DNA from 4 places in the Staphylococcus saprophyticus subsp. saprophyticus ATCC 15305 genome. Region 2 is predicted to be linked to each of the others. Evidence: riboswitches for the same ligand, from Rfam matches in the RefSeq annotation. Region 2 holds a riboswitch; each other region holds the start of a gene.
What was found. Region 2 has a riboswitch for thiamine pyrophosphate ahead of tenA (thiaminase II). Riboswitches for the same ligand answer to the same signal wherever they lie in the genome.
Positions count from the first base shown of each region.

Region 1: it holds a riboswitch for thiamine pyrophosphate, as region 2 does, so the genes downstream of both, SSP_RS12445 (thiamine phosphate synthase) here and tenA (thiaminase II) in region 2, are expected to answer to the same signal.
Region 3: it holds a riboswitch for thiamine pyrophosphate, as region 2 does, so the genes downstream of both, SSP_RS07750 (3-oxoacyl-ACP reductase) here and tenA (thiaminase II) in region 2, are expected to answer to the same signal.
Region 4: it holds a riboswitch for thiamine pyrophosphate, as region 2 does, so the genes downstream of both, SSP_RS08615 (ECF transporter S component) here and tenA (thiaminase II) in region 2, are expected to answer to the same signal.

Region 1 is NC_007351.1:28,951-34,908, reverse strand. Features, by position in the region: gene SSP_RS12460 (protein rep) at 135-965, shown strand; gene SSP_RS12455 (IS6-like element IS257 family transposase) at 1,006-1,680, opposite strand; gene xylB (xylulokinase) at 1,847-3,334, shown strand; TPP riboswitch at 3,471-3,580, shown strand; gene SSP_RS12445 (thiamine phosphate synthase) at 3,640-4,233, shown strand; gene SSP_RS12440 (NAD(P)/FAD-dependent oxidoreductase) at 4,226-5,338, shown strand; gene thiS (sulfur carrier protein ThiS) at 5,328-5,528, shown strand; gene SSP_RS12430 (thiazole synthase) at 5,530-5,958, shown strand, end outside.
Region 2 is NC_007350.1:812,063-818,020, forward strand. Features, by position in the region: gene SSP_RS03870 (DUF1146 family protein) at 57-290, shown strand; gene murA (UDP-N-acetylglucosamine 1-carboxyvinyltransferase) at 397-1,662, shown strand; gene fabZ (3-hydroxyacyl-ACP dehydratase FabZ) at 1,717-2,154, shown strand; gene SSP_RS03885 (YwpF-like family protein) at 2,211-2,651, opposite strand; gene SSP_RS03890 (single-stranded DNA-binding protein) at 2,842-3,261, shown strand; gene SSP_RS03895 (transglycosylase family protein) at 3,687-4,403, shown strand; TPP riboswitch at 4,534-4,632, shown strand; gene tenA (thiaminase II) at 4,710-5,399, shown strand; gene thiD (bifunctional hydroxymethylpyrimidine kinase/phosphomethylpyrimidine kinase) at 5,392-5,958, shown strand, end outside.
Region 3 is NC_007350.1:1,590,200-1,596,157, forward strand. Features, by position in the region: gene rplS (50S ribosomal protein L19) at 1-301, opposite strand, end outside; gene trmD (tRNA (guanosine(37)-N1)-methyltransferase TrmD) at 405-1,142, opposite strand; gene rimM (ribosome maturation factor RimM) at 1,142-1,648, opposite strand; gene rpsP (30S ribosomal protein S16) at 1,874-2,140, opposite strand; TPP riboswitch at 2,354-2,452, shown strand; gene SSP_RS07750 (3-oxoacyl-ACP reductase) at 2,559-3,311, shown strand; gene SSP_RS07755 (LLM class flavin-dependent oxidoreductase) at 3,333-4,631, shown strand; gene ffh (signal recognition particle protein) at 4,757-5,958, opposite strand, start outside.
Region 4 is NC_007350.1:1,777,177-1,783,134, reverse strand. Features, by position in the region: gene SSP_RS08625 (energy-coupling factor transporter transmembrane component T family protein) at 1-272, opposite strand, end outside; gene SSP_RS08620 (ABC transporter ATP-binding protein) at 265-1,677, opposite strand; gene SSP_RS08615 (ECF transporter S component) at 1,690-2,265, opposite strand; TPP riboswitch at 2,352-2,453, opposite strand; gene graF (glycopeptide resistance-associated protein GraF) at 2,702-2,836, opposite strand; gene auxA (lipoteichoic acid stability factor AuxA) at 3,137-4,438, shown strand; gene SSP_RS08605 (class I SAM-dependent rRNA methyltransferase) at 4,784-5,953, shown strand.

The DNA.
Region 1 (5,958 bases), on a different replicon from region 2:
AAAAAAAGTTGCTTTTCCGTACCTATTAATGTATCGTTTTAAATGACTAGTAAAAAACATACATAGAAAGGGGAAAAAGCAACTTTTTTATTATCATAGTTTGTGAAAACTAAGTTGTTTTTATGTGTTATAACATGGAAAAGTATACTGAGAAAAAACAAAGAAATCAAGTATTTCAGAAATTTATTAAACGTCATATTGGAGAGAATCAAATGGATTTAGTTGAAGATTGTAATACATTTCTGTCTTTTGTAGCTGATAAAACTTTAGAAAAACAGAAATTATATAAAGCTAATTCTTGTAAAAATCGATTTTGTCCTGTCTGTGCTTGGAGAAAAGCCAGAAAAGATGCGTTGGGTTTATCCTTGATGATGCAATATATTAAGCAGCAAGAGAAAAAAGAGTTTATCTTTTTAACTTTAACTACACCTAACGTAATGAGTGATGAATTAGAAAATGAAATAAAACGTTACAATAATTCTTTTAGAAAACTTATAAAAAGAAAAAAAGTAGATAGTGTTATAAAGGGATATGTTCGTAAGTTAGAGATTACATATAATAAAAAAAGAGATGATTATAACCCTCATTTTCACGTGTTAATTGCAGTAAATAAATCGTATTTCACAGATAAAAGATATTATATTAGTCAACAAGAATGGTTAGATTTATGGCGTGATGTAACAGGTATTTCAGAAATCACACAAGTTCAAGTTCAAAAAATAAGACAAAATAATAATAAAGAGTTATATGAAATGGCTAAGTATTCTGGTAAAGATAGTGATTATTTAATAAATCAAAAAGTATTTGATGTATTCTATAAATCACTTAAAGGTAAACAGGTATTAGTTTATTCAGGATTATTTAAACAGGCTAAAAAGAAATTAAAAAATGGGGATTTAGATTACTTAAAAGAAATTGATCCAACCGAATATATCTATCAAATTTTTGGTTCTGTTGCAAAGTAAAAAATATAGCTAACCACTAATTTATCATGTCAGTGTTCGCTTAACTTGCTAGCATGATGCTAATTTCGTGGCATGGCGAAAATCCGTAAATCTGAAGAGACCTGCGGTTCTTTTTATATAGAGCGTAAATACATTCAATACCTTTTAAAGTATTCTTTGCTGTATTGATACTTTGATACCTTGTCTTTCTTACTTTAATATGACGGTGATCTTGCTCAATGAGGTTATTCAGGTATTTCGATGTACAATGACAGCCAGGTTTAAGTTTAAAAGCTTTAATTACTTTAGCCATTGCTACCTTCGTTGAAGGTGCCTGATCTGTAATTACCTTTTGAGGTTTACCAAATTGTTTAATGAGACGTTTGATAAACGCATATGCTGAATGATTATCTCGTTGCTTACGCAACCAAATATCTAATGTATGTCCCTCTGCATCAATGGCACGATATAAATAGCTCCATTTTCCTTTTATTTTGATGTACGTCTCATCAATACGCCATTTGTAATAAGCTTTTTTATGCTTTTTCTTCCAAATTTGATACAAAATTGGGGCATATTCTTGAACCCAACGGTAGACCGTTGAATGATGAACGTTTACACCACGTTCACTTAATATTTCAGATATATCACGATAACTCAATGCATATCTTAGATAGTAGCCAACGGCTACAGTGATAACATCCTTGTTAAATTGTTTATATCTGAAATAGTTCATACAGAAGACTCCTTTTTGTTAAAATTATACTATAAATTCAACTTTGCAACAGAACCGCTATTTTAGCACGTATTTCTGAAGGTTATATATTTTCTGTAATGAGTTCCCCTTATGGTTTAACGAGAACGAATTTATTAGAGAAAGCAAAAGAAAGGAATCGATGATATTGAATGAAGCAGTGTTAGGCATAGATATAGGTACAAGTTCAGTTAAAGTTATAGCCGTAAGTAAAGAAGGAGAAGTTCTAGCTAAAGTTAGTGAAGGACTTGATATAATACAACTTCAATCTGGGTGCAATGAGCAACAACCAGACGAATGGTTTGAGGCAACCAAGTCATGTATTAGACAAATATTAAGTGCTAGCGCGTTAAGCGACATTTATATTAGAGGCTTATCGTTATCTGGTCAAATGCATAGTTTAGTGGTATTAGATAGTACTAATAAACCCCTTCGAAATGCAATTTTATGGAATGATACTCGTTCAACCCATCAATGCACAACAATCGAACAACAATTTGGCGATTATATATTATCAAACCCAGTATTAGAAGGTTTTACATTAACGAAATTGCTTTGGATAAAAGATAATGAACCTAATAATTGGAACAAGATAGCAACGTTCCTATTACCTAAAGATTACGTGAGGTTTAAGCTAACTGGTAAAATAAATATGGAATATTCAGATGCTTCGAGCACATTATTATTGGACCCAAAACAAAAAAGTTGGTCAAAGACAACCGGCTCACAATTTCGCATTCACGACATTTATCCCTCACTTGTATCATCTGGAGATTTTATTGGATATGTAGAAAGCAGCCTAGCTAAATCATTAGGATTAACAGGGGAGGTAGCTGTTTTTGCTGGTGGTGGCGATAATGCATGTGGTGCACTTGGTGCAGGTGTTATCAAATCCAACGATACATTATGCAGTATTGGTACTTCTGGTACGTTATTAACTTGTGAATCAGGTGAAGGAAAGACGTATCGTCATAATTTGCACTATTTCAATCATGTTGTAGAAGATAAATCATATGTAATGGGCGTAACGCTTGCTGCTGGAGATAGTTTGAATTGGTTAAAAAAACATGTGTTTCCCGGTTTAACTTTTAACCAAATTTTAAGCTTAGCAAGTAACTCTACAATTGGTAGTGAAGGGTTGTTATTTGCCCCATACCTATCAGGTGAACGTACACCACATGGTGATTCGCAAATTAGAGGTAGCTTTATCGGGCTAAGCACTTTACATACAAATGCAGACATAGCGAGATCAGTAATTGAAGGTATTACTTATTCATTATATGAAACTTTGGTACATTTACGTGAACAAGGGAAGGACATAACGCACATTACATCAATCGGTGGCGGTGCAAGAAATGATTTTTGGTTACAATTGCAAGCAGATATATTTAATGCAAAAGTCAGTAAATTGAAATATGAAGAAGGGCCTTGTATGGGGGCGGCAATGCTAGCTATTGTCGGTTTGAGTTGGTATGAAAGCCTAGAAGATGTAGTTGATCAATTTATCGTCTATGATAGAACTTTTCTGCCGAATGAAGTGCATCATGAACGCTATGTTAAATACTTTGAAATATATCAAGAAGTCTATCGTCAGACACGACCGATAACAGCACGGTTGTTAGAGTTGTCTCTATAAGCGTGATTATGCACGATTAAGCCAGCTGACTTTAGGATACATGTTGTCAAAGTTGAAGTGAGACTTGAAAAGTAAATGATTATAAGTTAGATTGTAAGTAATCACTAAAACATTATGAAACGAAAATTTAATAGATAGAAACCACTGGAAGTGCCTTTGATAAAGGCTGAGACCGAAGTAATAACTGAGGGATTCCTAGAACCTGATCCAGTTCGCACTGGCGTAGGAAAGTGGCGTTTTCTATGATAAATGTAATCATACAACGTTATTTTTCCACCAGGAAAAGTAACGTTTTTTTATTTGGGGTGAAAATATTGTTTATTGCTATTACACCATATCAAGATTTGTCTAAATCACATATTAAGCATTACTGTGAAATCGAAGGCGTTATCGATTACTTATTAATAAGAGTGCCAATGAATACTGAAGAAGTCATTCAGTGGGTTCACGGATTACTAAAAAATGAGTTTCCTAAGGATAAGATTATTGTTCATAGTGATATCAATGTAATCATACAATGTGACTTGTCGGCAATTCATTTTAGGGAAAGTGATCCTTATATTGAGGAGGTACAAGCTAGTTATCCCGATATGCAAATAAGTATGTCTACGCACCATAAAGATGCTATTGCTAACGCTAAATATTTAGGGCTAGATTTTGTATTATTTGGACACGTATTCGAGACGTCATCTAAACCTCAACAAACACCTAGAGCAAAGTCGGAGGTTGAAGAAGCGCTACAAATTGATATTCCGATTATTGCAATTGGAGGTATTAATCAACATACTTTATCTTCTTTACCTAATGGATTTTCAGGAATAGCCGGTATTTCTGTTTTTAATCAATATTCGAAAGAAAAACTTATAAACATGAAGGAAGTGTGGGATGGACATGTATGATGTCATTATTATTGGATCGGGAGTCATGGGCATGTCAATCGCACGTGGGTTAAGTCAGTCTTTTGCGAATATAGCTGTGATAGATAGAGATGAAGCAGGTAAGCATGCATCTTATAAAGCAGGTGGGATGTTAGGCGCGCAAAATGAATTCACCAAAAATAGTGCTTTGTTTAGTTTGGCAACAACTTCTCAAAAGATGTTCAAACCTCTAAGAGATAGTTTGTTGGAAGAGGTTGGCGTGGATATTGAGTATTTAAATAGTGGATTAATAAAATTGGCTACGAACCATTATGATAATAAAAAGATTGAACAGCAATATCAATTTTTAAGACAACATTTTGCATCTGTAGAACGTCTTAGTCCTACTGATGTTCAACACATGTCCAACGGTGCTATAACTTCAAAACATACAAATGGTATTTATATGCCTGAAGATAATCAAATCAATGCAAACCGCTATACTAAAGGGTTGTTGAAGTCATTATCAAATAGACATATAGATAGAATATACCAAACAACTGTAACCCATATTGAATCCATAAAAGATGGGTACCGTGTGGAGACACGAAATGGAGCTTATTATACTGAAAAGTTAATTGTCACAGGAGGCGCTTGGACAGGAAAACTTTTACAGCAATATTTACCTTGTGAAACGGTTATTGGGGTAAAAGGAGAAGCGCTATTGGTAGAACAACCTGATTTAAACTTGAATATTACCATGTTTCTGACTAATGGTTGTTACGTCATTCCAAAATTAAAAAATAGATATTTAATCGGTGCAACAAGTTACTTTAATGATTATTCAGTTGGGGTGTCTAATTCTGGTAAATCATGGCTTAAATCACAAGCTTTGCACTATATACCAGATTTGAAAAATGGAAAAATCATAAACCAATGGTCAGGTATACGGCCTTATTGTCAAAACGAACAGCCTATTATGGATGAAGTGGATAAAGACTTATTTGTCATTGCTGGCCATTATCGCAATGGAATTTTACTTTCGCCTTTAATAGGTGAGTTGATGAGTCAATGGATTATCAGTGGGCATAGGCCGAAACAATTGTATGATTTTCAGATTAGGAGAGGTGAACGAAATGAAATGTAAGATTAATGGTGACGTATTTAACTTTGAACAACCAATTAATATACAAGAAATAATTCAATCATTGGGACTGGATGAAACACGTATTATTGTAGAGCATAATGAAACATTAATTAAGCGAGAACAATTTACATCTCGCATAGTCAATGATGAAGATAACTTAGAATTATTAGAATTTGTAGGAGGCGGTTAATATGTTTAAAATAGGCAACTTTACATTAAATTCAAGATTATTATTAGGTACAGGAAAATTTGATAATGAAGAGATACAAACTCAGGCTATTGCAGCAGCAGAAACAGAAGTATTAACTTTTGCAGTGAGACGCATGAATTTATATGACAAAGATTTACCAAATCCATTAGCAAAAGTTGATTTATCGAAATTCATCACATTTCCAAATACAGCTGGAGCTAAGACAGCTAAAGAAGCAGTTCGTATAGCAGAAATTGCTAATCATGCAGGTGTTTGTGACATGATTAAGGTAGAAGTCATTGGTGATGACGAAACATTACTGCCAGACCCATTAGAAACATATGAAGCATGCAAAGTGTTACTGGAAAAAGGTTACACGGTCTGTCCATATATATCTAATGATGTTGTCTTAGCGAAACGCTTAGAAGAG
Region 2 (5,958 bases):
TTTTAATGATTATTTCGTGTAAAATAAATTGACAGTCTAAAGTGAGGAGTTATTGTATGGAGTATCTAGGACAATTTTCAATTGTACATCTTATCTTACATGTGGTTTGTATTTGTATTGCTTATTGGGCATTAAATGCAGTGAGATTAGAGCAGTTTTTTAAAAAGGGGTATCCCTTACAAGTTCAAATTTGTATGATTTTTTTAGCAATATTACTTGGAACAGCTGTTAGTAATTTTATTGTGGATTTGTTACAATACTCAACGCAAATAAAATATTTAGCACAATAATTCAAATACTTGTATATCTTTTTGAATTATAGATATAATAATTTAGAAGTACATAAAATAGTTTAATTAAAATGAAATATATAAGTAGCAAAGTGGAGGATTTAAGATGGATATGATAGAAATTAATGGTGGAAATAGATTAACTGGTGAGGTTAAAGTGTCAGGTGCCAAGAATGCTGTATTACCAGTATTAACTGCTTCACTTTTAGCATCAGAAGGTGTCAGTAAACTTATGAATGTACCTGCATTAAGTGATGTAGAAACGATTAATAATGTGATTTCAACATTAAATGCAGAAGTTTCATACGATAAAGACGAAGAATCAGTAACTGTAGATGCAACGAAAGAATTAAATGAAGAGGCACCATATGAATATGTAAGTAAAATGAGAGCAAGTATTCTTGTTATGGGTCCATTATTAGCCCGCTTAGGTCATGCTAAAGTCGCATTGCCAGGTGGTTGCGCAATTGGTTCAAGACCAATTGAACAGCACATCAAAGGTTTCGAAGAACTTGGTGCTGATATTCATATGGATGGTGGTTTTATTTATGCAAGTACTGAAAATGGATTAAAAGGTACAACCATTCATTTAGACTTCCCAAGTGTTGGCGCAACGCAAAATATTATCATGGCAGCTTCACTAGCAGAAGGTAAAACAGTATTAGAAAATGTTGCAAGAGAACCAGAAATCGTTGATTTAGCAAATTATATTAACGAAATGGGAGGTAACGTTTCTGGAGCTGGCACGGATACGATCATTATCCATGGTGTAGAAACACTTCACGGTGTGGAACACGCGATTATTCCTGATAGAATTGAAGCAGGTACACTCCTGATTGCTGGTGCGATTACACGTGGTGATGTACTTGTAAATGGTGCTATAAAAGAACATATGACAAGCCTTGTTTACAAATTGGAAGAAATGGGTGTGAATCTAGATTATCAAGATGACGCAATTCGCGTAAGAGTAGAAGATGAATTAAAACCCGTAGATATTAAAACATTACCACATCCAGGATTCCCTACGGATATGCAATCACAAATGATGGCATTATTACTAACAGCTGAAGGACATAAAGTAGTAACTGAAACTGTATTTGAAAATAGATTTATGCATGTAGCTGAATTTAAACGTATGAACGCTAAGATTTCTGTCGAAGGCAGAAGTGCTAAGATTGAAGGTAAGAGTGAACTACAAGGTGCACAAGTAAAAGCTACTGACTTACGTGCAGCAGCAGCACTTATATTAGCCGGACTTGTAGCTGATGGAACGACGCAAGTAACAGAATTAAAGCATTTAGACAGAGGTTATGTTGACTTACACGGTAAATTAGAAGCACTAGGTGCAGATATAAAACGAACACAAGCTTAATACATGATTCGCAATTGAAGTGGCGATTCAAGAACAAGATGGAGGAAGTAAACAATGGAAACAATTTTTGATTATAACCAAATTAAAGAAATCATACCGCATAGACAACCATTTTTATTAATTGATCGTGTTGTTGAATATGAAGTAGGTACACGTTGTGTGGCTATTAAACAAGTATCAGGTAATGAACCGTTTTTCCAAGGTCATTTTCCGGAATATGCAGTTATGCCTGGTGTTTTAATTACAGAAGCGCTTGCTCAAACAGGTGCAGTAGCGATTTTAAATAGTGAAGAAAATAAAGGGAAACTTGCATTTTTTGCTGGAATTGATAAATGTCGCTTCAAAAAACAAGTTACTCCTGGAGATACTTTAAAATTAGAAGTTGAAATAACAAAAATGCGTGGGCCAATCGGTAAAGGTAACGCAAAAGCTACCGTCGATGGTGAAGTAGCATGTAGTTGTGAATTAACGTTTGCAATTCAAGCAAAGTAAATAAAAGACCTCAAGCTCAGTTGTAAATACAACGGTTTGAGGTCTTTTTATAGTAATTATTTTTCTATTTTTTCATCTTTTAATCTTGGTTTAGATTGCATCATACGATTGAAAGATTTTTTAAGTTCGTCTCCTGTTAAACCTTCATCAATAAGTTGTTCTAATAAACTTTCTGCATATACTTGTCTTAATGTATAAATATGACATTCAAAAACGATGGAGATTGTACTTTCCAGTTTTTTTATGTTTTTAATCGTCGCATCAAAAAGAGCCGGATCATTTGCTGGACGTGTAATCACTACGCGTATATCTAATAAAGTTTCATCATCCATATATTGTTTCATTGTTTCATAATGATAATCTGAAATAACAATTTCTAATAACCAACCAGTTCCACTATTTTCTTTATTGATAATAACGCCATCTTCTATTTCATATTCTGTAACGCCACCACTATCTGATACGATTTGAAATCGAACAGCTTTAAATGATTTCATCGTCCTCACATCCAATTAATAAATTTAACTTCTACAATTATTCGAATTATACAATCATTATAACGTAATTTTAAAAGAGAAAGGTAAAATTTGTAGAATTTAGTATTAAAACATCTTTTGAATTCTGTGTTATTGTACTTTGACGGTATTGTGTAAAATTCATAGAATATAGTTATAAAGGAGGTGACATATGATTAATAACATTGTTATCGTAGGGCGACTAACTAAGGACCCTAAAATATATGATAAGGAGGAGAAAAAATTAGCTACATTTTGTGTAGCTGTATCAAGGAACTATAAAGATAAGAATCAAACCCCGGTATGTGATTATTTATTTTGTAAAGCATTTGGAAAAATGGCAACAAACATTGAGAAATATACGAAGCAAGGCTCACTTGTAGGTATAACAGGCCAAATGCAATCACATAAATATGAAAAAGAAGGTCAGACGCATTTTGTATCAGAAATACTTATTGAATCAATTAAATTCATGTCTCCACAAAACAAAGATAAAAATGATTTACTTTTTGAACCATTCCCGCTAGAGCATTCCCAAAATGCATTTAAAGACATTAACGTACAAAATAATGATATATATGAAATTGTATAAACCACCCACCCTAAATCTACCCCTAATCTAATCATCCACTTTAATATACATTTAAATCCTACTATCAATTATACTTCTATTGGCTATCCCTCTTAAAATATCCCTATAAGAGGGATAGCTTATTTAATATAGAATCAGCAATCAAATCGCTAATAAGTAATTTAAATAAAACTGAATAATCTGATATATTACAATCATATTACGTGAAATTTTACTTTTCATAGCCTTTAAAAACTATCACAGAAGTTTTTAAAGGGATAAAAAATTATATTCAAAGATAAATTAAATGTAATTTCATTGTAAAAAAAGCCGATTTTTTTTATTTCACTGTAACCTACAACGATTTTTTGAATGTTATAGTTGTATTTGCAAATTAATCATAAATAAAAATAAACTTAATTACCTTATAGGAGGACTTTTTTACAATGAAAAAAACAGTAGTAGCATCAACATTAGCAGTTGGACTTGGCGTAACAGGATTCGCAGCAGGAAATTCAGCAGACGCTTCAGAACAAGGCGTTGACAAAGCACAATTAGCACAACAAGCTCAAAGTAATCCAGAATCATTAAATGAAGCGCCAGTACAAGACGGTGCTTATAATATAAACTTTAATTACAATAATACTGATTATAGCTTCCAATCAGACGGTCAATATTGGACTTGGAGCTATGGACAAGGTTCAACTAATGCACCAGCACAAGAAACTGCTGAGCAACCACAACAAGTTGAACAACCACAACAAACTGAGCAAGCTTCAACTGAACAACCAGCAGAAGAAGCTGCACCACAAACTGAAGAAACACAACAACCACAACAAGAAGCAACTACACAAACTACTTCAAGCTCAAATGAATCAACTTCAAATGAATCTAGTTCAAGTGAAGCTTCAGAAGGTTCATCAGTAAATGTTAACTCTCATTTACAAGCAATCGCGCAACGTGAATCAGGCGGCGACCTTAAAGCTGTTAACCCATCATCAGGTGCAGCAGGAAAATATCAATTCTTACAAAGCACATGGGATTCAGTAGCACCATCTGAATATCAAGGTGTATCACCAACAGAAGCACCTGAAGCAGTACAAGACGCAGCAGCTGTTAAACTTTACAACACAGCAGGCGCTTCACAATGGGTTACTGCATAAAAAATTAAGTGTAGTAATGAACTTAAGATAAATATTTAAAGCTGAGACATATATGTCTCAGCTTTTTTTATAGTCAGTTATTTTGCAAATTTGTCAGTATTTTGTTATCTTTTAATTAAATAAAATATAAAAACGCTACTAGGGGAGCCAGTTGGCTGAGATGATTAAATTCAGACCCTTACAACCTGATTTGGTTAATACCAACGTAGGAAAGTAGTTTAATCTAAAGTTGGGGTATAAATCCTCGCTATTAATTAACTACGTTTCTGTCGGGAATGTAGTTTTTTTATTTATAGGAGGATTTTTGTGTTATTTTCAGAACAGTTAAAAAAAGAAGCTAAACCAATTATTAATCAAATCTACCACGATCCATTTATACAAGGTATGTTACATGGGAATTTACCGACTGAAGCAACCAAATTCTATTTAAGAGCAGATGCTTCTTATTTAAATGAATTTGCGAATATATACGCACTGTTAATTCCAAAAATGGGGAACTTAAATGATGTTCGATTTTTGGTTGAACAAATTCAATTTATAGTAGATGGTGAAGTGGAAGCACATGAAATTTTAGCGGATTATGTCCAAGAAAGTTATAATGAAATCGTACAAGAGAAAGTTTGGCCACCGAGTGGCGATCATTATATTAAACATATGTATTTCAATGCGTATGCTAAAGAAAATGCTGCTTATACGATTGCTGCAATGGCACCTTGTCCTTATGTTTATCAATTCATTGCTCAAGAAGCATTAAGGGATAAAGAATTAAATAAAGATTCTATTTTAGCTAAATGGTTTGAATTTTATAGTACTGAAATGGATGAATTAGTTATTGTATTTGATAATTTAATGGATAAATTGACGAAGCATTGTAGTGAAAAAGAAAAAAATGAGATAAAACAATGCTTTTTACAAAGTACAGTACATGAAAGAAACTTTTTTAATATGTCATTTAATGAAGAATCATGGTCATATGGAGGTATGAAAAATGAATAAACCCAATATTGCATTGACAATTGCTGGTACTGATCCAACAGGAGGTGCTGGTGTAATGGCAGATTTGAAATCTTTTCATGCTTGTGGCGTATATGGTATGGTGGCTGTTACAAGCATTGTTGCGCAAAACACTAAAGGTGTACAACATATTCACAATCTTGAGCCACAGTGGTTATCTGAACAACTGGCAAGTGTGTTTGATGACGAATTACCACATGCCATTAAAACTGGTATGATTGCTTCAAAGGAAATGATGCAATTAATTCAAGAATACTTAGTGAAATATCCTGAGATACCATATGTTATTGATCCAGTTATGTTAGCTAAAAGTGGTGATTCATTGATGGATGATGACGCGAAAGCAGATTTACAAAATATATTGTTACCCTATGCAACAGTAGCGACTCCAAACTTACCAGAAGCTGAAGAAATCACTGGATTAAAGATTGATAATGAGGCAGCGATATATAAAGCAGGCAACATATTTATTAATGAAATTGGGAGTAAGGGTGTTGTTATTAAAGGCGGACATGCTGAAGATTTAGAAACTGCTAAAGAT
Region 3 (5,958 bases), 780 kb from region 2:
AGTATAATTTAGCACGACGAACTTTACCACGACGTGAAACTTCGATTTTTTCGATTTTTGGTGTGTGTAATGGGAAAGTACGTTCCACACCTACACCTGAAGAAATCTTACGAACAGTGAAAGTTTCTGAAATACCTCCACCACGGCGTTTGATTACTACACCTTCGAATACTTGGATACGTTCACGTGTACCTTCAATAATACGTACGTGCACTTTTAAAGTGTCACCTGGACGGAATGAAGGTAAATCTGTGCGTAATTGCGATTGAGTTACTGCTTCGATTAATTTGTGATTACTCATTATTTTTTCTCTCCTTCAACCTATGTTCTTGCCTCGACAAAATATAGCAGCGGATCATAGTGATTTTTCGTGTGTCGCACACTTAAAATATGTTAGCACATTGCTAGTCTTTTTTCAATTGCTTTTTGTATCTTTCTACAATATCTTTTTCTTCAACTGTCATTGGATACCGTTCTAATAAATCTGGTCGTTTTACAAATGTACGTAGAATTTTTTGTTCATGTCGCCATCGATCAATATGAGCATGATTACCTGAAAGTAATACATCCGGTACACTCATCCCTTTATATTCTCGTGGTCTTGTATATTGTGGGAATTCTAATAAGCCATCTTGGAATGAATCATCTTCATGAGATTGTTGGTTACCTAAAACACCTGGTAATAATCTCACTATGGCGTCTGTCATCACCATTGCAGGTAATTCGCCTCCCGTTAATACATAGTCTCCCATAGAAATCTCGTCTGTAACTAAGTGTTCACGTATTCTTTCGTCATAGCCTTCGTAATGACCACAAATAAACACTACATGTTCTGATTGGCTTAGTTCATTTGCTATCGCTTGTGTAAATGGTTTGCCTTGCGGACACATTAAAATCACTCTTGTGTCATCTGTTTTTTCAATACTTTCCATTGCATTAAAAATGGGTTCAGGCTTTAATACCATGCCTTGACCACCACCAAAAGGATAATCATCCACTTGATTATGTTTATTTTCTGCAAAATGTCTAAAATCAACTGTATTGACTGTTAACATATTTTTATCTTGTGCACGCTTTAAAATGGATTGGTTTAAAACACCATTAAACATTTCTGGAAATAAAGTTAGAAAATCAATCTTCATTAATCCAACAATCCTTCCATTGGTGTAATTTGAATACGTCTACCCTCTACATCAATATCCTTAACAACATCAGCGATATATGGAATCAAGTACTCTTTGTCACCTTTAACTACCCACACGTCATTTGCGCCTGTTTCGAAAATTTCTGTAACGCGTCCAATTGGTGTATCATCGTCATCAAATACAGTGCAACCAATGATATCTGAATAATAAAATTCATGTTCACCGAGTTCTATTTCTTCATGATCTCGTTCTTGCATAATGGTTTCACCTTTTAAATATTCAATATCATTAATATTATTAATGCCTTCAAATGTCAACATATGAAGACCTTTATGCATACGATAAGAAGCAATTGTGAATTCTAATGGCTCTTTATTTTTACGTTCAATAATTACAAGCTCCCCAGGCTGAAAGCGTGTTTCTGTAAAATCTGAATTTGATTTTACTTTTATTTCTCCTTTAATACCATGTGTATTAACAATTTTACCTATCTCTACCTTCATATACGTGCCTCCACTATTATTTATCTATTAAAATTGATTATGTATGCTATGATTTGTCTTATTATTATAACATGTGAAGTTATACGCAGTGACACAAATACAATATTCATGTAATGACATTTTTAAAATATCAACTTGCTTATATTATTATCGATAATGTCTATAAAAAAAGAGTACCCTTCAAGGTACCCTTACAAATCATATATTTGTTTATTTGTCGAAATCCTATTTTTGATCGTCAAATTTCTTCAAGATGCCTTCTCTTGATAAGATATTATGAACTGTATCAGTTGGTTTCGCACCATTTTTTAACCATTTAAGTGCTAATTCTTCGTCGATTTTAACTTCAGCTGCATTCACATTGTTTGGGTTGTAAGTACCGATTTGTTCGATATTACGACCGTCACGTGGTGCACGAGCATCAGCTGCTACGATACGATAGAATGGATTTCTTTTTGAACCTAAACGTGTTAAACGTAATTTAACTGCCATTTATATTCGCTCCTTTTGTTTTCATAGTTTTTATTTTCTACAAGAAATAATAATAACAGTAATTCAATAATTTGTAAAGAGTTTCTTCTTTACCAATTTCATTATTACGCAAAATTCTTTTTCTACTTTAATTCTTGGGAAGTCACATCTCCTTAATCACCCTTAACTTGACATAATTCACTAAAAAATATACATTTAACTTAAATTACATAACAAATGCACTAGGGGTGTTTCTAACTGAGATGAGTCTGACTCAAACCCTTTGAACCTGATCTAGTTTAAACTAGCGGAGGAAAGTGTGAAGTCTAGCATATTTCAATATTTTGAAGTACTTTGATACATATGTCGATATTCATTATACACAACCTTCTTTCAGGAGCGTTGTGTATTTTTTTATAGAAAATAAGGAGTGTATAAAATGAAAAAAACTGTAATTGTAACTGGTAGCAGTCGAGGATTAGGTGCGACAATCGTGAACACATTAGCGCAACAAGGACATAACGTTGTCATAAACTATCACAACAGCAGACAAGCTGCACAACAACTTGTAGATGAAATTGGAACTCATCAATCAATCGCTATCCAAGCAGATGTTACAAAACGCAATGAAATAGACGCGTTAGTTGAGAAAGCTACGCAATATTTTGGTCACATAGATGCTATAGTCAATAATGCACTTGTTGGCTTTAAATTTGACCCTGTTCAACAACAAGCATTTGTTGACCTTACATGGGAGGATTATCAACAACAAATTGATGGTACATTGAAAGCTGCTTTTAATTTGTGTCAAAGTGTTATACCTCAATTCATCGAAAGACAAAATGGCCATATCATTTCAATTGGTACAAATTTATTTCAAAATCCTGTCGTCCCTTATCATGAATATACAACAGCTAAAGCTGGTTTGATTGGTTTTTCACGCAATTTAGCTGCAGAATTAGGTCAATATGGTATCACATCTAATGTCGTTTCTGGCGGCTTATTAAAGACAACGGATGCAAGTGCAAGTACCACTACTGAAGTATTCGATTTAATTGCTCAAACCACTCCAATAAAAAAGGTAACCGCACCACAAGATGTTGCTAATATGGTTGCATATCTCGTATCAGATGAAGCAAATGGCATCACAGGTCAAAATTTTACAGTCGACGGTGGCTTAACAATGAACTAATAAGGAGGACTGAGTCATTCAATGACACAATCACAACATTTAAGCATTGGTGTACTTATCTATGCTTGTGGCCATCACCAGGCTGCATGGCGTATGCCACATTCAAGCATTGAGCGTATTGGTGATATTACTTATTATCAATCATTAGCAAGAACTGCAGAACAAGGCTTATTTGATGCCATATTTTTTGCTGACAATCAATCTTTTCCAGCTAGTTCGAAAAGTGATATGCCTGCATTTTGGTTTGATCCCCTCGTTAATTTAGCAGCAATATCGCAAGTTACACAACATGTGGGCCTAGTTGCTACGATATCTAGTACATTCTCCAATCCATTCACAGCTGCTAGACAACTACTCAGTCTAGACCATATGAGTCAAGGTCGTGCTGGTTGGAATTTAGTAACGTCAATGACTGATATGGAAGCTGCTAATCATAGTATGGACCATTTACCTGAACACGAGGAACGCTATAAAAAAGCAGATGAATTTGCACAAGTGATGAATCGTTTACTCGAATCATGGTCATTGGATGACTTTTTACACGATAAAGAAGATAATAAGTTAATCAATCCATCAGCAATCAACGCTATTAATCATGAAGGAGAACATTTCAATGTCCGTGGACCTTTAACAACCCCAAGTAGCCCTCAAGGGAAACCCATTGCAATGCAAGCGGGCGCCTCCGATCCTGGTATCGCATTAGCAACTAAATATGCTGATGCAGTTTATGCTGTTGCTTGGAATTTCAATCAAGCTAGCGCTTTCAAGAACAAATTAAATCAAAAATTGATACAAGAAGGTAAGCCTAAAGATAGTTTGAAAGTATTTCCTGGATTAGTTGCATATGTCGGACAAACTTATGAAGAAGCTTATGCAAAAAAACAAAAACTCGATGAATCTTTAGAAGTTGATACCGCTTTAAATCAATTAGCCTTTTTTATTCGTCAAAATTGCCATAGCTGGGATTTGGATGAACCGGTACCACCATTACCACCTGTCGAATCTTTTAAAGGACCTAAAGGACGCTATCAAACTGTGCTAGAAATCATTAAAGATAAAAATCCAACATTACGTGAGTTATTAGGTTATTTAAGTGCTGGAGGTGGGCATTTAACACTCATCGGAACACCAAAGGATATTGTAGATGAAATGGAACGCTGGTTTGACGCGGGTGTTGCGGATGGTTTTAACTTAATGCCTCCAGAATTTCCAAATAGTTTAGAAGATTTTGTCGATGATGTTGTGCCTGAATTACAAAAACGTGGATTGTATCGTACTGAATACGAAGGTACAACATTTAGAGAAAATATTGGAATTTAATAGTGATTCAACATCGTACGCTTTCTATTAGTTTATAGATTGGATGTAGCACAAAAAAAGTAGTAATCCACGACTCTGCTGTGGATTACTACTTTTTAATTATTACTCAATTTAAGAAACACATTTTAAAACGGTAAATTCATACCATTCATCATATTTTCCATCTGTTTACGTTTTCCTTTTTTACCTTTGCCGCCACCGGAAAATTGTTTCATCATTTTCTTCATATCATTGAATTGTTTCATCAATCTGTTAACTTCTTGAACTGAACGTCCTGAGCCTTTAGCGATACGTTTTTTTCGAGATACATTTAAAGTATCTGGATCGTTACGTTCACTTGGTGTCATGGATTGTATAATTGCTTTAATATGATCGATTTGCTTTTCATTCATATTAAGTTTATCGATACCTTTCATCTTGTTCATACCCGGTATCATTTTCATAATATCATCTAAAGGACCAAGATTTTTCACTTGATCAAGTTGTTCTAAAAAGTCATCTAAAGTGAAGGAAGACGTGCGCATTTTCTTTTCTAAATCTTTTGCTTTGTCTTCATCTACATCTTGTTGTGCTTTTTCTATTAGACTTAGTACGTCACCCATACCGAGAATGCGAGATGCCATACGTTCAGGGTGGAATGGTTCTAAACCGTCTAATTTTTCACTCATACCAACAAATTTAATTGGTTTTTGAGTTACGGATCTAATGGATAACGCAGCACCACCGCGCGTATCACCATCGAGTTTAGTTAGCGTTACACCAGATACCTCTAATTGTTCATCAAAGGATTGTGCAACATTAACTGCATCTTGACCTGTCATTGCATCCACGACAAGCATGATTTCATCAGGTTTTGTGATTTCTTTAACATCACTTAACTCTTGCATTAAAGCTTCATCAACGTGTAAACGACCTGCTGTATCAATAATAACAAAGTCTAAATGTTCTTCTTTAGCATGCTTAATTGCATTTTCTACAATTTGCTGCGGTTTGACTTGGTCACCTTCGCTATAAACTGGTATATCAATCTGTTTACCAACTGTTTGCAATTGATCTATTGCAGCCGGACGATAAATATCAGCAGCTACCAGCATAGGTTTTTTATTGTATTTTTTACGCATTAATAATGCGAGTTTACCTGCAGTTGTTGTTTTTCCGGCACCTTGTAAACCAACCATCATCACAACAGTAGGTGGTTTATTTGCCATCGTAATTGTTGAATTTTCCCCACCCATTAATTGGGTAAGTTCTTCTTGAACAATTTTAATCACTTGTTGTCCAGGTGTTAATGATTTCATAACATCTGAACCTAAAGCTCTATCTGATA
Region 4 (5,958 bases), 970 kb from region 2:
AATAGTAAGTGCGTCCCATCACCATAAAAAATCATGAATAATGCGGACACTAAACTGAAAAGTATCGTAAAAGTGATAAATACTAAGGTAATTTTAAATTGCAAGCCATTGAATATTAATAATAGAGCAAGCATTAAGCACGTAATATAAAACATATAATCGAATTGATGAACAAATATGACAAAGAAGAATAATATAACAGCAATCCCTAATTTAGTAATGATATTTACATCATCGATAAAGGAATGGTGTTTTTTCCACATATCAAACATACGTATCACCTGTCTTTTCTATTAAATGGTGATGTTCGAGATGTAGTCTTCGAGTTGGGTAACGTGCAATAATTTCTGGGTCATGTGTAACCATGATAATGGTTTGTCCTTGTTTAATTCTCTGTTGAAACAGCTTAATTAGGTTAAATGTATTGTGACTATCAAGTCCAAATGTAGGTTCGTCAAGTAAAATTAAATCAGAAGAAGCACTTAAAGCAATGGCAACACTTAAGCGTCGTTTTTGTCCCATAGATAATTCATAAGGGTGTTGTATTTGTACTGATGTTAAGTTAAGCGTTTTTAATAATGATTCAGTTTGCTGTTTAGCTTCATCCGTTGAATTAAATTTGTTTTTGTTTTGTATATGAATTTCGTCGTATACAGAATTTGTTATAAATTGTAATTCGGGATTTTGATACACAAGATACATAGATTTTGCTGCAGATTTAATTTTAGTGTAAATATGATGATTGATGTACATCTGACCTTCATATTTAATTAATTGCATCATTGATTCGAGCAGTGAAGTTTTACCTGAACCATTGGACCCGGTAATGGATATCCATTCTCCCGCATTGACATTTAACTTAGGAATGTTAATGAGTTGCTGCTTTCCACGTTTAATAACTGCATCTTGAATTTGGAAATTAAAATGAGATGAATCAGAATCTGAAAAATTTAGTGCTTTTGGTGCAGAATGCCAAGCTTTTGGATGCCAAACACCATATTCAGTTAATAGCGCTTCATAATAATTTAAAATTTGAGAAGGTGGGGCATCTGCAATGATGGCACCATCATAATTCATTAAAACGACACGATCGACATGTTGCCATATATGTTCGACTTTGTGTTCTACTATAAGTACAGTTTGGTCTCGCCACAATGATTGAATTTTTTGCCATAAATCAGCAGTTGACTCTACATCTAACATCGCGGTAGGTTCATCTAAAAATAGTGTCGTTGCTTGTTGTAAAATTGTCTCAGCAATCGCAAGTTTTTGTTTCATACCGCCACTTAATTCATTAATATATTGATTTTTGTCCACGTTTAATCCAACTGTCATTAGTGCTTCCTCAATACGATGATCCATTTCTTCCCGAGGAACTTGTTGATTTTCTAGTACAAATGCAAGTTCTTCATAAACTTTAGGCATACAAAATTGAGTATCTGGATCTTGGAATATGACACCACTTGAAGGATCGACTTCTAATGCATCATATTTTAACGGCAAATCTATCAAGTTTGGCACAATGCCACTAAGTACGTTTAATAAAGTACTTTTACCTGAACCAGAAGGACCTAATAATAATACCTTTTCTTTATCTTTTATTTGAATAGACAAATTGTCGAATATTTTTTTTTGACCATTTGGATATTTCAAGCGTAAATTTTTAGTAGCTATCAACATTATTACTCCTTATAGATTGTCATAATCACTCTGGGTTGCTGGTCTGAATAATTTTGTTACACCAGTTTGGTCAAGTGCTTTAACAATATAATAAGATAAGAGACCGGCAACGATAATACCGCTAATTAATCTAAATATGATGTATAAAGCAAGATTCCAACCCGCGACTTCTCCTAGATAACCATAGGCAAAATCTAAAGGTAGTGTTGCAACTGAAGCTAAAAATCCTGCTAGCATCGCAACCATTGCTGAACGTGATTTATATCGAAAAATAGCAAATATAATTTCGCAAGCTAAACCTTGTAATAATGCATAGACCATCGTTGCAATATCAAAACGACCCATTACAATTGTTTCACCAGCACCTGCAGCAAATTCTGCAAGCACAGCAATACCGGCTTTTGGAATTATGAGATAAGCTACGACTGCTGCCATAAACCAGGCACCATAAGTGAGTTCTTCAAAATGAAGTCCAGTTACCTGTACAGCTTTATAGACAAAATTCCAAATATTATAAATAATAGCGAAAACAACTGCGATAAGCACAGTTACAAGTATTTCGGATAGTTTTAAACCTTTTGACATCATTGTTCCTCCTAATATAAAAAACGCACAACCTTCTAGAAAGTTGCGCGTTTTTATATAGGCATACGGATACCAAAGTTACTCAGTGATATCGCAATACACTTTCCTACGCTAGTTTAATCTAGATCAGGTTCAAAGGGTTTGAGGGTATACCTCATCTCAGTCACAAAACACCCCTAGTGCGAATGATTTATTTAAATTTAATTATAATGTATGACTTTTCGTCGTTTATGTCAAGGTTATGCTAGAAATTGTTGGTTAATAGAGTGATTATTTTAAGGACAAACGTTGTTATTTAAGTTTATTACATGTAATCATGTTATAAAACCCTTAAAAATAGGAATGGACACAAACCTCATTTCGATAAGATTTGATGTCGCACTCCCATATCGGATTTACATTTATATTGAATTACTATTAATACCAAGTATCTATACTAGTCTAAAGTATCTTGAATATTTTGTTTAGTTTCTTCAGTGTTATCTTTTGCAGATTCTTTTTCTTCTTTTAATTTATCCTCTGCTTTTTTAGCTTTTTCAGCTGCTTCTTTATTTAATTCTTCTTTACTCATAATTAAAGCACTCCTTCATAGTTATGATTATCTATATTTAGTATATACCACAATTGAATAAAATATAAACACTTCAATATAATTACAATAGTTTGATATGAGATTAATGTTAATTAATGGATAATGTAAATAATGCATCGATAATGTACTTAATAAGTTAAATTTATAAAATTGTTTAAACATGAATTGTAAGTGGGAATTTGACTATAAGTCATTTTATATCATACTATGGACTTATTTATTAGATAATTAAAGACAAGAACTAAATGTTCATATATAATAACTTTTGAGGTGAATGGTATGTCTTTTTTGAAGAAACACGCTGAGATATTATATAGTTATGTTATAGGCATCGTTTCGCTTTTCACAGGTCTTATCATTTTAATTAATTTACCATTAATTAATAAATTAAATGGTAAAGGTAAAATTGATTTGCACATTCATAATGTATGGGATTTTATAAATGCATTTTTTAGTGAAATAATTAGAGTAATGAGTAATTACATAGGTAATTTCCCGATAATTAGTGCCATCATTATTGCTTTATTTGGTATTGGTGTCATTATGATTGGCTTTACTTTATATAGAACGACAAGATATGACTATGATATTTCAGTATTCTTTTTAGTTATTGGTATTCTTTTTTTCATCATAACACTGATATTGATGACTCAAGTTTATAGCTTTTTTGCTATTATTTTCGTAATACCATTTGCAATTCATATTGGTTATATCGTTTATAAGGACGAGTTAAATACAGAACATAGAAAATATCATTATTTATGGATTATTTTCAGTTATGGGATAAGTTACTTAATAACGCAAATTGTTTTATACGGAAGAATTGAAAGCGATGAAATCATTCCTATTGATATTTTGAGTGTTAACACATTCTTTATTATCATGTGGTTACTTGGACAAATGTCTATTTGGAACTTCTTATTTTTAAGAAGATCACTTCCTTTAACAAAACAAGAACTTGGGGAAGAAGAACCAGAATTATCAAGAACTAACAAAGGATCAGTAACAAATCAAACGAAAGAAACATGGAAGACACTACAAGATAAAACAACAGAATTTACACGTAAAACGCGCAGAAGTGTTGATATTCAAAAAGCTAGAGATAAAAAAGATAAATTTATTGCTAAATGGAAAGAAATTATCGATATTCAAGAGGATGATATTCCAAATTGGATGAAAAAACCTAAATGGATTAAACCTGCATATGTAGAGTTGTTCTGTGGAGCCATCTTATTATTCTTTACTTTAATTGAATTTAACAATAGGAATTCACTTTTTGTTTCAGGTAATTGGGAAATTTCCCAAACACAATATGTGATAGAATGGATTACGCTATTCTTTTTAATGATTATTATCATTATTTATATATTGACAACATTAACGAATTTCTTAAAAGATAGGTTCTATTATCTGCAAATGTTTATGGTCAGTTTATTATTCTTCAAATTACTGACTGAGTTTATGAACATTATGGTTCACGGATTATTATTATCCATCTTTATCACACCAATTTTAATCATTATGCTATTGGCTATATTTGTAGCATTTGTTATGAAGTTACGTGAACCAACTAAATATTAATTACTTTAATAGAAACAAGGAAGAAGTCTGGGACATGGCATTGTCTCAGGCTTTTTTTATTTGAAAGTAAAGGTAAAACACAACTTCTAAATAGAATTTCTTTCACATTTTATGTGGATTAGTCGCACTTATTCATGAGCATCGGCTGATGTCATTCACTATATTTGATAAGGTGAGGCGACCCAATCTTTATTGAAAAATTAAATTTCTATAAAAATACTTATGAAGTTTCAGATATAATATTTTGGTGAATTGTAGATAATTGATGTTACGATGTTAATGAGATGATAAAATGAATAAGCAAATAATAAATATAAATAAAAGTAGAAAGGCTGACATAAATTTATGAAAATTGCCACGTTAAATAGAGGAAAAGAAACGAAATATTTAAATGAATACCCATTAGTAGATGAAGAAGATATTTATGCACACGATCATTTAAAAGAGGGGGACCTATTTTATTTAATGAACGATAGAGATCAATATATAGCTACTGCTTATGTTGGTAGACAGCATAAAGGCGTTGGCTGGGTATTGAGCTATGACAAAGATGAAGTCATTAACACACAATTTTTTGAAACATTATTTAAAAATGCCAAAGCTGAACGTGAATATTTCTATAATATTGATGGGACGAATGCTTTTCGTGTTTTTAATGGTGAAGGCGATGGTATAGGTGGTTTAACCATAGATAACTATGATGGTCATTTCTTAATCCAATGGTATTCAAAAGGCATTTATAAATTCCGTTATAATGTATTATCAGCGTTAGAAAATGTATTCGAATATACGTCTATATTTGAAAAAATGAGATTTAAAGACGCAGAAATTCAAGGTGGATTTGTTGATGGTGAAGCACCTGAGTTTCCAATTATTATTGAAGAAAATTTCACATTCTATAATGTAGATTTAAATGATGGACCTATGACAGGCATATTTTTAGATCAAAAAGAAGTACGAAAAAAATTAAAAGATCATTATGCTGAAGATAAAGAAATATTAAATGTATTTAGTTATACGGGTGCATTTTCTGTTATAGCTGCCGAAAACGCAACAATGACAACAAGCGTAGATTTAGCAAACCGATCACGTGCACTTACAGAAGAAAATTTTGGCTTGAATGGTATTGATCCTAAGTCACAATATATTTATGTAATGGACACTTTTGATTACTTTAATTATGCGTGTCGTCATGACTTGTTTTACGATACGATTGTTATTGATCCACCAAGTTTTGCTAGAAACAAGAAAAAAACTTTTTCCGTATTAAAAGATTACGATAAATTAATTAAAGGTGCACTTGAAATATTAGGGCCTGACGGTACATTACTGTTATGCACAAATAATAGTACGTTTTCTTTGAAATCATTCAAAAATGTAATCAATCAAACATTAACAGAAGAAGAAGTAGATTATGAAATTGTAGAAGTAATGGGCTTGCCAAAAGATTTCAAAACACATCCACACTATAAACCTTCTAAATATTTAAAGGCTGTTTTTGTAAAAATAAAGTAAAATTA